2 linked regions of the Thermobifida halotolerans genome follow. The protein of the gene in region 1 binds, or shares a complex with, the protein of each later gene. Links are inferred from orthologs where the notes say so. Each region holds a gene or a part of one and is shown on either strand. Other genes may lie near its edges.

Region 1 (6,708 bases):
GAGCGCGGGCCCGGGACCGGGCGGTTCGGAGGTGAGTACGGCCACACCGGGCGGAGGGGGAGCGGTTCCGACACCGGCCCGTTCCCCGATTTGTTGTCGGGTTTGTGAAGTTCTCGGGGCGTGCCGGCGAAGTCGTTGGGAAACAGCACCTGACAACTGGCCGATCTCGGGCTAGCGTTCCAGGTATGGCACCCGTCCGGGTCCGTGGTTGCGTCGAACGCGGCGCCCTCCCAGTGGAGGCGCCGGGTCGGCAAGCCGATGCCAGCCGCAGGCGAAACGGCCCACGTAAGGCGACTTTTCGTCGACTGATCACGGTGCGGCTTAGAGGTAAGTCCTGCCCCTTCGGAGGGTCCGATGCCCTCCTGACCAGGGAGAAGAGCAGTAGTGGCGCACAAGCGCCGCGAGCCTCTCAGCAGGCGGATGTGGGGACGAAGACCAGGTCGGCCGGACGGGTGGCACTTCCTGTCCACACGGGGCGCGCCCGGAGGGGCGCCCCCCCTGTGGATTCGGCACCGGTGGGCGGGAGCCCACGTGTTCGGACGGCCCCGACGCCTCTTCTTCCTCCCGCGGACGTGATCCGCGTCCCGCCCCGACAGACCGCCGCCTCACGGCAGGCCGCGGCGTGCCGCCTCCGGTCGAACACGGGACCAGTGGCCGGTGAGGACCGTGAGACGCAGGGGTATACGCCCATCAGGAAGGCCTGTGGCCGCTGTGGCGAGAGAGGAGGAAGAGACGAGCAACCCGGCGCGTACAGCGAACGGGGCACACACCACTCGGCTGGCCGCCGCACACGGGCGGCCACGCGATGAAGGGGGTCTTGTGGACATCATCGTCAAGGGTCGACGCACAGGAGTCAGCGACAAGTTCCGGCGCCACGTCGAGCACAAGCTGGCCAAGCTCCACAAGTGGGACCACAAGGACATGATGAGCGTCGATGTGGAGGTGTCCAAGGAGCGCAACCCGAAGCTCGCCGACCACCGCGAGCGGGTTGAGCTGACCATCCGCTCCGGTGGCCCGGTGATCAGGGGGGAAGCCGCCGCGGACGACCGCTACACCGCCCTGGACCTCGCCCTCGACCGAATCGAGTCCCGGCTGCGCAAGGTCGCCGACCGCCGCAAGGTGCACAAGGGAAGCCGCAGCCTGGTCTCCGTCGCCGCCGCCACCGCGCAACTGCCCACCGAGTCCCCGCTCGACACGGTGACCCAGACGCGGACCACCGTGGAGCGCCGTGAGGAGACGGTGGAGACCGAGGAGGAGTTCGACGGAGCCGCCGTGGACGACGCGTTCGCCGACGAGTTCGTCGAACTCGACACGCAGGGCGGCGCCCCCGTGGTCGTCCGCGAGAAATTCCACCACGCCGAACCCATGACCATTGACCAGGCCCTAATGGAAATGGAGCTGGTGGGACACGATTTCTACCTCTTCCGCGACAAGGAGCAGGGCTCGCCCAGCGTGGTCTACCGCCGCAAGGGGTTCAACTATGGCGTGTTGCGCCTCATGGAATAAAGTTTCCTACATCTGAATAGCGTCCCGGTGCGCCGCGTCCGGCCCGCGGTCGGGCGCGGCGCACCATGGGGTACGGCGCTTCGGTGGATTCCTCCGGGAATTCCCGGTACGCCGGAAACCGGGCATGGCCACGCCTTCCGGAAGCGAAGAAACGGCTCCGGGGGCCGCAATGCCCGCACCCGTGTGACGCCACCGCGCGGGAGGAAGGAAACACAGGCAGTGAGCGGGACTCCCCCCACCCGACTGGGATCCATCAAGGTGCTCGTCGTCGACGACCACGCGTTCTTCCGGAGAGGGCTGGTCTCCGTTCTCGCGGAGGAACCGGACATCGACGTGGTGGGGGAGGCCGGAGACGGGGAGGAGGCGGTGGCCCGGGCCGCGGCGCTCCGCCCCGACGTCGTGCTCCTGGACGTGCGCATGCCCAGGGCCGGGGGGATCACCGCCTGCTCGGGAATCAAGAGCGCCGTCCCCGACGCCAAGATCGTGATGCTCACGATGAGTGACGAGGAGGAGGACCTCTTCGAGGCGCTCAAGGCCGGCGCGACGGGCTACCTCCTCAAGGAGATCTCGGTGGTCGAACTCCCCGAGGCCGTGCGGGCGGTCTCCAACGGCCAGTCCTTCATCAACCCCTCCATGGCCACCAAGCTCATCGGCGAGTTCGCGGCACTGGCGCGCAAGGACGGGGAGCGGGGGCGCAGCCAGCCGGCCTCGGTCCCCCGGTTGACCGGACGCGAGACCGAGGTGCTGCGTCTGGTCGCGCGGGGGCTGAACAACCGCGACATCGCCGACCGGCTCTACATCTCGGACAACACGGTGAAGAACCACGTCCGCAACATCCTGGAGAAACTCCAGTTGCACTCGCGGACCGAGGCGGCCGTCTACGCCATCCGGGAGAAGTTCCTCGATGCCGACGACGCCGACGGGGACGGGACTTCTTCCCGCTCCAGATGATCACTCCCCGTATTTCCGACTTCGCGGTACGCAGATATGCCTGGGGAGGCAATAGGCTCTCCTACGATGGAAGCTGTGGGGGATGGATGCGTCCCGTCTCCGGATGCGGGCCACGATCGCGAGGAGCGCATTAGAAGTGCCAGGCATACTCGACAGGGTCCTGCGCGCAGGCGAGGGCAAAATCCTGCGCAGGCTGAAGAAGCTCAAGGACCAGATCAACTCCATCGAGGATGATTTCGTCGATCTCAGCGACGCCGAACTGCGAGAGCTCACCGACGAGTACAAACAGCGACTCGAAGACGGTGAGGAGCTGGACGACCTGCTGCCCGAGGCGTTCGCCACCGTCCGGGAGGCGGCCAAGCGGACTCTGGGACAGCGACACTTCGATGTGCAGCTCATGGGCGGCGCGGCCCTTCACTTCGGCAACATCGCCGAGATGAAGACCGGTGAGGGCAAGACGCTCACCGCGACGCTCGCCGTCTACCTCAACGCGCTCACCGGCAAGGGCGTCCACGTGGTCACCGTCAACGACTACCTGGCGCGTCGCGACGCCGAGAACATGGGGCGCATCTACCGGTTCCTCGGGCTCGAGGTCGGCGTCGTCTCCCCGGAGATGTCCCAGGCCGCCCGCCGCAAGGCCTACCAGGCGGACATCACCTACGGGACCAACAACGAGTTCGGCTTCGACTACCTGCGCGACAACATGGCGCGGTCGATCAACGACTGCGTGCAGCGCGGACACCACTTCGCGATCGTCGACGAGGTCGACTCCATCCTGATCGACGAGGCGCGCACCCCGCTGATCATCAGCGGTCCCGCCGAGCAGAACTCGCGCTGGTACACCGAGTTCGCCAAGATCGCCCCGCGGCTGCGCAGGGACGTCGACTACGAGGTCGACGAGAAGAAGCGCACCGTGGGCATCACCGAGTCCGGCGTGGCCAAGGTCGAGGACTGGCTGGGCATCGAGAACCTGTACGAGGCGGTCAACACCCCGCTGATCAGCTTCCTCAACAACGCCATCAAGGCCAAGGAGCTCTACCGCAAGGACAAGGAGTACATCGTCAAGGACGGCGAGGTGCTCATCGTCGACGAGTTCACCGGCCGTGTCCTGCGGGGGCGCCGCTACAACGAGGGCATGCACCAGGCCATCGAGGCCAAGGAGAAGGTGAAGATCAAGGACGAGAACCAGACGCTCGCCAAGATCACCCTCCAGAACTACTTCCGCCTCTACGACAAGCTGGCCGGCATGACCGGTACGGCGGCCACCGAGGCGGCGGAGTTCCAGCAGACCTACAAGCTCGGCGTCGTGCCCATCCCCACCAACAAGCCGATGGTCCGCGAGGACCTGCGCGACGTCGTCTACAAGACCGAAGAGGCCAAGTTCGAGGCCGTCGTCGAGGACATCGCCGAGTGCCACGAGAAGGGCCAGCCGGTGCTCGTGGGCACCACCAGCGTCGAGAAGTCCGAGCTGCTGTCCAAGATGCTCAAGCGGCGCGGTATCCCGCACGAGGTGCTCAACGCCAAGAACCACGCGCGTGAGGCGTCCATCGTGGCGCGGGCGGGCAAGCTCGGAGCGGTCACCGTGGCCACCAACATGGCCGGTCGCGGTACCGACATCATGCTGGGCGGCAACCCCGACTTCATCGCGGACGAGGAGCTGCAGCAGCGCGGCCTGTCCCCGCTGGAGACCCCCGAGGAGTACGAGGCGGCGTGGCCGGAGGCGCTGGAGAAGGCCAAGAAGGAGGTCGAGGCCGAGCACGAGCAGGTCGTCGAGGCCGGTGGGCTGTACGTGCTCGGCACCGAGCGCCACGAGTCCCGGCGGATCGACAACCAGTTGCGCGGCCGTTCGGGCCGCCAGGGCGACCCCGGCAAGTCCCGCTTCTACCTGTCGCTCAGGGACGACCTGATGCGGCTGTTCAACAGCGACCGGGTTCAGATGATCATGGAGCGTCTGAACCTCCCCGAGGACCAGCCGATCGAGTCGGGCATGGTCACCAAGGCCATCCAGAGCGCCCAGGGCCAGGTCGAGCAGCAGAACTTCGAGATCCGCAAGAACGTCCTCAAGTACGACGAGGTCCTCAACCGGCAGCGCAAGGTGGTCTACGCCGAGCGCCGCAAGGTGCTGGAAGGCGCTGACCTGCGCGAGCAGGTCGAGGGCATGATCGATGACGTCCTCGAAGGCTACGTCCGCTCCGCCACCGTCGAGGGCGAGCCGGAGGACTGGGACCTCGACCGCCTGTGGACCGCCTTCTCCCAGGTCTTCCCGGTGAGCTTCACCGCCGACCGGTTGATCGAGGAGAACGGCGGCGACATCTCTTCGCTGACCCCGGAGATCATCAGCCAACGGGTCCGCGAGGACGCCCACGAGGTCTACGAGCGCCGCGAGTCCGAGCTCGGCGAGAAGACCATGCGCGAGGTCGAGCGCCAGATCATCCTGCAGGTCATGGACCGCAAGTGGCGTGAGCACCTCTACGAGATGGACTACCTCCAGGAGGGCATCGGCCTGCGTGCCATGGCGCAGCGCAACCCGCTGATCGAGTACCAGCGGGAGGGCTACGACATGTTCCAGGAGATGCTCGAAGGCATCAAGGAGGAGTCGGTCCGCTTCCTGTTCAACGTCGAGGTCCGGGTGAACCGGCCGCAGGAGAACGGGATCACCGCCGCGTCGGCGGCCACCACCGCCTCCGCGGTCCCCGTGGTGACCCCGGACTCCGAGAAGGCCGAGGAGCCCGAGAAGGCCGAGGCGGCGGGGAGGGACTCCGCCGAGGAACCTGAGAAGGCCGAGAAGGTGGGGGCCGCGAAGGCCGAGAAGGTGGGGGCCGCCGACGGAACGAAGGAGTCGGAGGTGGTGGTTCCCGGGCTGAGCAGGGCCGCCAAGCCCGCGAAACTGCAGTACACCGGTCCGAGCGAGGGCGGCGGTGTGGAGAAGCACACCGAGAACGGTGAGGCGGAGTACGCCAACACTCCGCGCAACGCGCCCTGCCCGTGCGGCTCCGGCAAGAAGTACAAGAAGTGCCACGGCGCTCCCAAGACGCGCGTGTGACACCACCGGACGGCGACGGCCCCGGGGCCCCGAGCCCCGGGGCCGTCGCCGTCCACGCTGCCGGCCCCGCCATCGGGAGGGGCTCCCCTCCCGATGGCAGGGAGCGGCCACGCGTTTTTCCGCCCACCGGCTAGGTTTCCGGAACGCTCCGGCCTAAGCTCTGCTGTGACCCACGGCACCTCGCGAGTCCGGGTGGCTGCTGCCGTCCGACGACGCCCCGGTCGGTGAAGGAGGTAGGAGCGTGCTTGCGGTACTCGCCCCCGTGACGGGTGCGGCTGTGGGGCTCGCCAGGGTCCCCGAACCGACGTTCGCGCAGGGCCTGGTCGGTCCGGGAACCGCTATCGACCCCCGACAGGAACCCCAGGAGGCGATCGCGCCGATCACCGGCCGGATCGTCAGCTTCCATCCGCACGCGTTCGTGGTGCGCAGCGCCCGCGGCAAGGGAATCCTGGTGCATCTGGGGATCAACACGGTCCGCCTCCCCCTGATCCGGGGGTTCGAACTCCTGGTCGCCGAAGGCCAGGAGGTCACGGCGGGCCAGCCGCTGATCCGATGGAATCCCGCCGCGGTCGTGGCCAGCGGGATCTCCCCGATCGTGCCGATCGTCGCGCTGGACGCCGACGGCGACGTCATCTCCCGGCCGGTCAGCGGAGAAGTCAAACGAGGGGAACTGCTGTTTCGATGGGCCTGAGGGAAACCGACACCGAGTTCGTGCCGCCGCGCGCGGCCCTGTTCGACCTCGACGGAACTCTGATCAACAGCGAACCCCGCAGCGCGGCCGTGTGGGCCAGACTGCTGCGGGCACGCGGCATCACCCCCGACGAGGCGCTGCTGCGCCGGTTCATGGGGCGGCGCGGCGGGGACGTCGTGGCCGAGCTCCCCCACCTGTTTCCCGGGGAGAGCCTGGAGCAGATCTTCGACGAGCTGTGGCGCCACGGCCAGGACCCCGACCTGCCGCAGGTGGCGCCGTTGCCCGAGTCGGTGGCGTTCCTGCACCACCTGCACTCCCAAGGGGTGCCGTTCGCGCTGGTCACCTCCGCCGGACGGGAGTGGGCCGAAAGCGCCCTCGAATGGCTGGGGGTTCGCGGGATGTTCCGGGGACTGGTCACCGCGGGCGACGTCACCGTGGGCAAGCCGCATCCCCAGGGGTATCTCGGCGGAGCCGAGATCCTCGGCCACGAGCCCGAGCACATCGTGGTCTTCGAGGA
Region 2 (6,208 bases), 200 kb from region 1 along the record:
GTGAGCGCTCCATCGCCGGCATCCGTCGCGTGTCCAAGCCCGGCCTTCGGGTCTACGCGAAGAAGGACAACCTTCCGCGGGTCCTGGGCGGCCTTGGCGTGGCCATCATTTCGACGTCCAGCGGCCTGATGACGGACAAGCAGGCCAAGAAGAACGGCGTGGGCGGCGAAGTCCTCGCCTACGTCTGGTAGAGGAAGAGATTTCAGCATGTCGCGAATTGGCCGACTGCCGATCTCGGTCCCCAAGGGCGTCGAAGTCACCATCGACGGGCAAGACGTCAAAGTCAAGGGACCGAAGGGCGAACTGAAGCACACCGTCGCCCGGCCGATCACGGTCGCTCAGGAAGACGGTCAGATCAAGGTGCTGCGTCCGGACGACAACCCGGAGACGCGCTCCCTGCACGGCCTGACCCGTGCGCTGATCGCCAACCTGATCGAGGGCACGTCCAAGGGGTACACCAAGACCCTGGAGATCTCGGGTGTGGGTTACCGCGTCCAGGCCAGGGGATCGAACCTGGAGTTCTCCCTGGGATACAGCCACCCCGTCGTCGTGGAGCCGCCCGAGGGCATCACCTTCCGGGTGGAGAAGCCGACCCTGCTGCACGTCGAGGGAATCGACAAGCAACTGGTGGGTCAGGTGGCGGCGAACATCCGAGGCCTGCGCAGGCCCGACCCGTACAAGGCCAAGGGCATTCGCTACCAGGGTGAGAGAATCCGCCGCAAGGCCGGAAAGGCTGGTAAGTAAGCATGACGAAGAGGTCGTCGCTTACCCGCAGGGGCACTTCCGCGCGCGCGGCCGCCCGGGCGCGCCGCCACCTGCGGGTCCGCAAGAAGGTTCGGGGCACGCCGGAGCGTCCGCGTCTGGTTGTCACCCGCTCCCTCAAGCACATCGTCGCGCAGCTCGTGGACGACACCAAGGGCATCACCCTGGCGTCCGCCTCCACGCTGGACGTCTCCATCCGCGGCGAAGAGGGCAAGAAGACGGAGAAGTCGCACCTGACGGGCAAGCTGCTCGCCGAGCGTGCGAAGGCCGCCGGGATCACCGCCGTGGTCTTCGACCGTGGCGGCTACCGTTACCACGGCCGTGTCGCGGCGCTGGCGGACGGCGCGCGCGAGGGCGGCCTGGAGTTCTAGTGATGACTCCTGACAACCGCATTTTCATCGACGGGAAGAGGAACCACTGATGGCTGCAGCTCCGCGGCGCGGCGCCGGTGGCGAGCGGCGTTCCGGCCGTGACGATCGCCGCGGCGGTTCCGCTGACAAGGGCGTCTCCTACATCGAGCGCGTTGTGAAGATCAACCGGGTCGCCAAGGTCGTCAAGGGCGGCCGCCGGTTCAGCTTCACCGCTCTGGTCGTCGTCGGCGACGGCAACGGCATGGTCGGCGTCGGATACGGCAAGGCCAAGGAAGTGCCCTCGGCGATCGCCAAGGGTGTCGAGGAAGCCAAGAAGAACTTCTTCAAAGTCCCCCGGATCCAGGGCACCATCGTGCACCAGGTCCAGGGAGAGGACGCCGCCGGCGTGGTCCTGCTCCGCCCGGCCGCCCCCGGTACCGGTGTGATCGCCGGTGGTCCGGTGCGTGCCGTGCTGGAGTGCGCCGGCATTCACGACGTCCTGACCAAGTCGCTCGGGTCGTCCAACCCGATCAACATCGTGCACGCGACGGTGGCCGCTCTCAAGAGCCTCAGCCGTCCCGAGGAGATCGCCGCCCGGCGCGGCCTGCCGCTGGAGGACGTCGTCCCGGCGTCCATGCTGCGTGCCCGCGCGGAAGCCAAGGCGGGGGTGTAGGCCATGGCGAAGCTGAAGATCACGCAGGTCCGGTCCAAGATCGGCGGCAGGCGGAAACAGCGTGACACGCTCGCCTCCCTCGGCCTCGGGCGAATCGGCAAGTCGGTGGTCCGCGAGGACCGCCCCGAGGTCCGCGGACAGATCAACGTCGTCGCGCACCTCATCACTGTCGAGGAGGTCAGCTCATGAGCGAGAGCCACTCCCCGAACGAGTTGCTCAAGATCCACCACCTGCGTCCGGCTCCCGGCGCGAACAAGGCCAAGACCCGCAAGGGTCGCGGCGAGGCGTCCAAGGGCAAGACCGCGGGTCGCGGCACCAAGGGCACCAAGGCACGCAGCACGGTCCCGGTCGGCTTCGAGGGCGGTCAGATGCCGCTCATCCGCCGGGTGCCCAAGCTGAAGGGGTTCAGCAACGCCAGGTTCAAGACCACCTACCAGGTGGTGAACCTGGACAAGCTGGGCGAGCTGTACCCCGAGGGCGGCGAGGTCACCGTTGCGGACCTGGTCGCCAAGGGAGCGGTCCGCAAGAACCAGCCCGTCAAGGTGCTGGGGACCGGAGAGATCTCGGTTCCGGTCCGGGTGAGCGCGAACGCGTTCTCCGGTTCCGCCAAGGAGAAGATCCTTGCGGCTGGTGGTAGCGTCACCGAGGTTTAGGGCATCCCCGGGTGCTGGTGGGGGCGTTCATCGGTCATGCCCATTAGATTGGGAAGACCGGTGGACGCCCCTGTCCGTTTTGGGGGGGTTCCCTGGTACGGTGTGCCACCGAGTGTGTTCTTATTGTGAACTTCGTGGTCCACACCAATTGTTCGATGGCTGCTAATGTGCCATCTGCTTGACCCGACTGGGCTCAGGTCGCTCTGACCGAGCCAACGATTACGACGATCCAGGATCGGCCGCGATGTCTCGAATCGGCTGCGCCGTCGACGCCTGGCAGGAGGAGACGTGCTAGGTGCGTTCGTCCGTGCGTTCCGCACGCCTGAGCTACGTAACAAGCTGCTGTTCACACTGTTCATCCTGACGATCTTCCGGCTCGGCGCCGTCATCCCCTCGCCGGGAATCGACAGCGTCGCCATCAAGCAGTGCGTCCAGCAGACGACCGAGACCGGTGCCTCGAACGTCTATTCGCTGATCAACCTGTTCAGCGGTGGCGCGCTGCTGCAGCTCGCCGTCTTCGCGCTGGGCATCATGCCCTACATCACCGCGAGCATCATCCTGAACCTGCTCACCGTGGTGGTGCCGCGACTCGAAGCGCTGAAGAAGGAGGGGCAGGCCGGTCAGAGCAAGATCACACAATACACGCGTTACCTGACCATCGCCCTGGCCGTCCTGCAGTCCACGAGCATCATCGCGATGGCCCGGACCGGACAGCTCTTCCAGGGGACGACCTGCTACCCCGAGCAGTACATGCCCTTCCTCGGGACCTCTTACGAGCTGCCCATCCTGATCACGATCGTGTTCGTGATGACCGCGGGCACCGGCGTCATCATGTGGTTCGGTGAGCTGATCACCGAGCGGGGTGTCGGCAACGGCATGTCGCTGCTGATCTTCACCCAGATCGTCGCGGAGTTCCCCTCCGGCATGATGCGCATCTGGAGCGAGAACCCCGCGTGGGTCTTCGCCCTGATCTGCGTGGCGGGACTGGTCCTCATCGCCGGTGTGGTCTTCATCGAGCAGGCCCAGCGGCGCATCCCGGTGCAGTACGCCAAGCGGATGGTGGGCCGCCGGATGTACGGGGGCAGCTCCACCTACATTCCGCTGAAGGTCAACCAGGCCGGTGTCATCCCGGTCATCTTCGCCTCGTCCCTGCTGTACCTGCCGACCCTGGTGGTCGGACTGATGGGGGCCGAGTCGGACAGCGGAGTGGTGAGCTTCCTCAACACCTACTTCAACCCGATGGGCAACCACCCGGTCTACCTGAGCACCTTCTTCCTGCTGATCGTGGGCTTCGCCTTCTTCTACGTGGCCATTACCTTCAACCCCGCTGAAGTGGCCGACAACATGAAGAAGTACGGTGGGTTCATCCCGAGTATTCGCCCGGGACGTCCGACGGCCGAGTACCTGGACTACGTCCTCACCCGGTTGACGACGCCTGGCGCGCTGTACCTGGGTGTGATCGCGCTGTTGCCGATGGTGGCTCTGGGGACCTCCGGGGCCGCGGCGAACTTCCCGTTCGGCGGCGTCAGCATTCTGATCATGGTCGGTGTCGGGCTGGACACGGTGAAGCAGATCGAGAGTCACCTCCAGCAGAGAAACTACGAGGGTTTTCTGCGATAGATGCGTGCCGTACTGGTGGGACCTCCGGGGGCTGGAAAAGGCACCCAGGCCCAGATCTTGGCGTCCGAGTTGTCGATTCCGAAGGTGTCCACCGGAGACATCTTCCGTGCCAACGTCAGCGGTGGCACAGAGTTGGGTAAACAGGCCCAGGCCTACATGGACTGCGGTGATCTCGTCCCCGACGAGATCACCAACGCCATGGTCAAGGACCGGTTGGCCGAGGAAGACGCCCGTGCGGGCTTCCTCCTGGACGGCTTCCCGCGCAACCTCGCGCAGGCGGAGACGCTGGACACGATGCTGGACGAGCTGGATGTGCGGCTCGACGCCGTCGTGGAACTCGTCGTCGACGAGGAGGAGGTGGTCCGGAGGCTCGCCGAGCGTGCCCGGATCGACAACCGCAGCGACGACAACGAGGAGACGATCCGGCACCGGCTGGTCGTCTACCGGGAGCAGACCGCCCCACTGGTCTCCTTCTACGAGAAGCGGGGACTGCTGGTGAGGGTGGACGCGGTCGGTCCGATCGAAGAGGTCACCCAGCGGGCCATGGCGGCGTTGAAGAGCAAGGCCTGATGTTGCGCAGAGGCCGAACCAGGATCCAGCTGAAGTCTCCGGCCGAGATCAGGAAGATGCGGGCCGCGGGTCGGGTCGTGGCCCGCACGCTTGATGTGCTGCGCGCGGCGGTGCGTCCGGGGATGAGCACGCTCGAACTGGACGCCATCGCCGAGCGCAGCATCCGGGACGCGGGAGCCGTGCCGTCCTTCAAGGGCTACCACGGCTTCACCGGGTCCATCTGCGCCTCCGTCAACGAGGAGGTGGTGCACGGGATCCCCCGGGAGGACAAGATCCTCGCGGACGGTGACATCATCTCCATCGACTGCGGTGCCATCCTCGACGGTTGGCACGGCGACTCCGCCATCACCGTCGCGGTGGGACCGGTCCGCGAGGAGGACCGCACCGTGATGGAGGTGTGCGAGGAGGCGATGTGGCAGGGCATCGCCCAGATGCGGCCGGGCAACCGACTCGGTGACATCGGGCGGGCCATCGAGGACCACATCGTCTCCCGGGGGCGGTTCGGCAACGTCCAGGAGTACGGCGGGCACGGCATCGGCACCGAGATGCACATGGAGCCGCACGTCCTCAACTACGCGCAGAGCGGCCGGGGCATCCGCCTGGTCGAGGGGATGTGCCTGGCGATCGAGCCGATGGTGAACCTCGGCACGCGACACGTCCACGTTCTGGAGGACGGCTGGACCGTGGTCACCCGGGACGGTCGCCGTTCGGCGCACTTCGAGCACTCGGTGGCCATCACCGCCGGGGGACCGCTGGTGCTCACCGCCAGAGAGGAGAATCGGGAGAAGATCGCCTCTCTCGGGTTCCCCGATCCCGACTCCTGACCCTGCTCCTCCGAGGTCCGCGCGGGCCGTCCGTCGAACGGGCGGCCCGCGGACGTTTTTCCACGCGGGCACGGTTCTTCTGGCCTTTCTCCCGCCGGGACCGTAGCGTGTGAGGAGTCGGGTCCGGTCGGACGGGAAAGGGCGGTGCGGTGTCTGGGTCCAGTCCCCACATCAGGGCCTCCGATGCGGATCGGGAGGGCGTCGCCGAGCGACTGCGGGAGCACTTCGCGCAGGGGCGCCTGGACGACGACGAACTCGCCGAGCGGATGGAAGCGGTCTACCGGGCGCGCACCCGTGGCGAGCTGGCCCTTCTCACCGAGGATCTTCCCGGCAGGGACCTGGCCGACCTGCCCGGACTGGTGGCGAGCGCCCTCCCGCGCACGCGCGGCGACGCGGGTCTTCCCGTACCGTTCGGCTACTGGCTGGTCGGGGGCGGAATGAACACGCTCCTCCTCGTTGTTGAGATGATCGTCTTCGTCGCTCTCGGCGCGGACCTTGCGTGGTACCTCGCGGCGGTCGGACTCTGGGCCGTGATCATGGGAGTCGTCGCCCTGGGGGTCCAGCGGACACGCCGGGGGTAGGCCGACTGCCGGGGCGCGCCCCGCGGGGCGGTCGGGGCGAAGACATCCGCGGAGCGGGTAGACTGGTTCTGCCCACACTCGGGTTGTTGGGTCAGGCTGCCTCCATTAGCGTCTGCGGTTCACGTGGCGTAAAATATTGCAGTTGACCTGAAATTTCAGCGATCAATTCTCATCA

The links.
Region 2: the proteins of secA (region 1) and secY are in contact, whole or in part, in a crystal structure (PDB 3DIN), measured with the Thermotoga maritima proteins. The link is inferred for Thermobifida halotolerans from one-to-one orthologs. Residues at the interface, in WP_004082002.1 of Thermotoga maritima: Glu261, Ala262, Arg263, Lys300, Ala301, Arg302, Thr303, Ile304, Ile305, Leu323, Tyr324, Asp325, Pro326, Val329, Ser330, Tyr333, Ile336, Lys340, Phe345, Val349, Glu363, Phe364, Tyr374, Ser375, Gly376, Gly377, Glu393, Ile395, Thr482, Ser483; in WP_004081795.1 of Thermotoga maritima: Glu108, Gly109, Glu110, Glu111, Ala236, Glu237, Arg238, Arg239, Ile240, Thr241, Ile242, Gln243, Tyr244, Ala245, Arg246, Arg247, Val248, Thr249, Gly250, Arg251, Arg252, Val253, Tyr254, Gly256, Ala257, Ser258, Thr259, Tyr260, Leu261, Pro262.

Annotation. Positions count from the first base shown.
Region 1 is NZ_CP063196.1:3,429,988-3,436,695, reverse strand. Bases 2,214-5,700 are described here. They hold secA (preprotein translocase subunit SecA), read left to right. Parts: upstream 2,214-2,593; coding sequence 2,594-5,500; downstream 5,501-5,700. Other genes in these bases: NI17_RS15360 (response regulator), read left to right, coding at 2,214-2,457. In the rest of the region: NI17_RS15370 (ComF family protein), read left to right, coding at 1-108; hpf (ribosome hibernation-promoting factor, HPF/YfiA family), read left to right, coding at 820-1,506; more of NI17_RS15360, read left to right, coding at 1,726-2,213; NI17_RS15350 (PTS sugar transporter subunit IIA), read left to right, coding at 5,742-6,191; NI17_RS15345 (HAD family hydrolase), read left to right, coding at 6,182-6,708. UniProt on the Escherichia coli protein: Required for protein export, interacts with the SecYEG preprotein conducting channel.
Region 2 is NZ_CP063196.1:3,627,185-3,633,392, reverse strand. The notes cover bases 1,906-4,892. They hold secY (preprotein translocase subunit SecY), read left to right. Parts: upstream 1,906-2,726; coding sequence 2,727-4,058; downstream 4,059-4,892. Other genes in these bases: map (type I methionyl aminopeptidase), read left to right, coding at 4,628-4,892; NI17_RS16190 (adenylate kinase), read left to right, coding at 4,059-4,628; rplO (50S ribosomal protein L15), read left to right, coding at 1,971-2,438; rpmD (50S ribosomal protein L30), read left to right, coding at 1,906-1,974. Outside these bases: rpsH (30S ribosomal protein S8), read left to right, coding at 1-191; rplF (50S ribosomal protein L6), read left to right, coding at 208-744; rplR (50S ribosomal protein L18), read left to right, coding at 747-1,133; rpsE (30S ribosomal protein S5), read left to right, coding at 1,183-1,785; more of rpmD, read left to right, coding at 1,789-1,905; more of map, read left to right, coding at 4,893-5,452; NI17_RS16180 (DUF1707 SHOCT-like domain-containing protein), read left to right, coding at 5,602-6,033. UniProt on the Escherichia coli protein: The central subunit of the protein translocation channel SecYEG. Consists of two halves formed by TMs 1-5 and 6-10.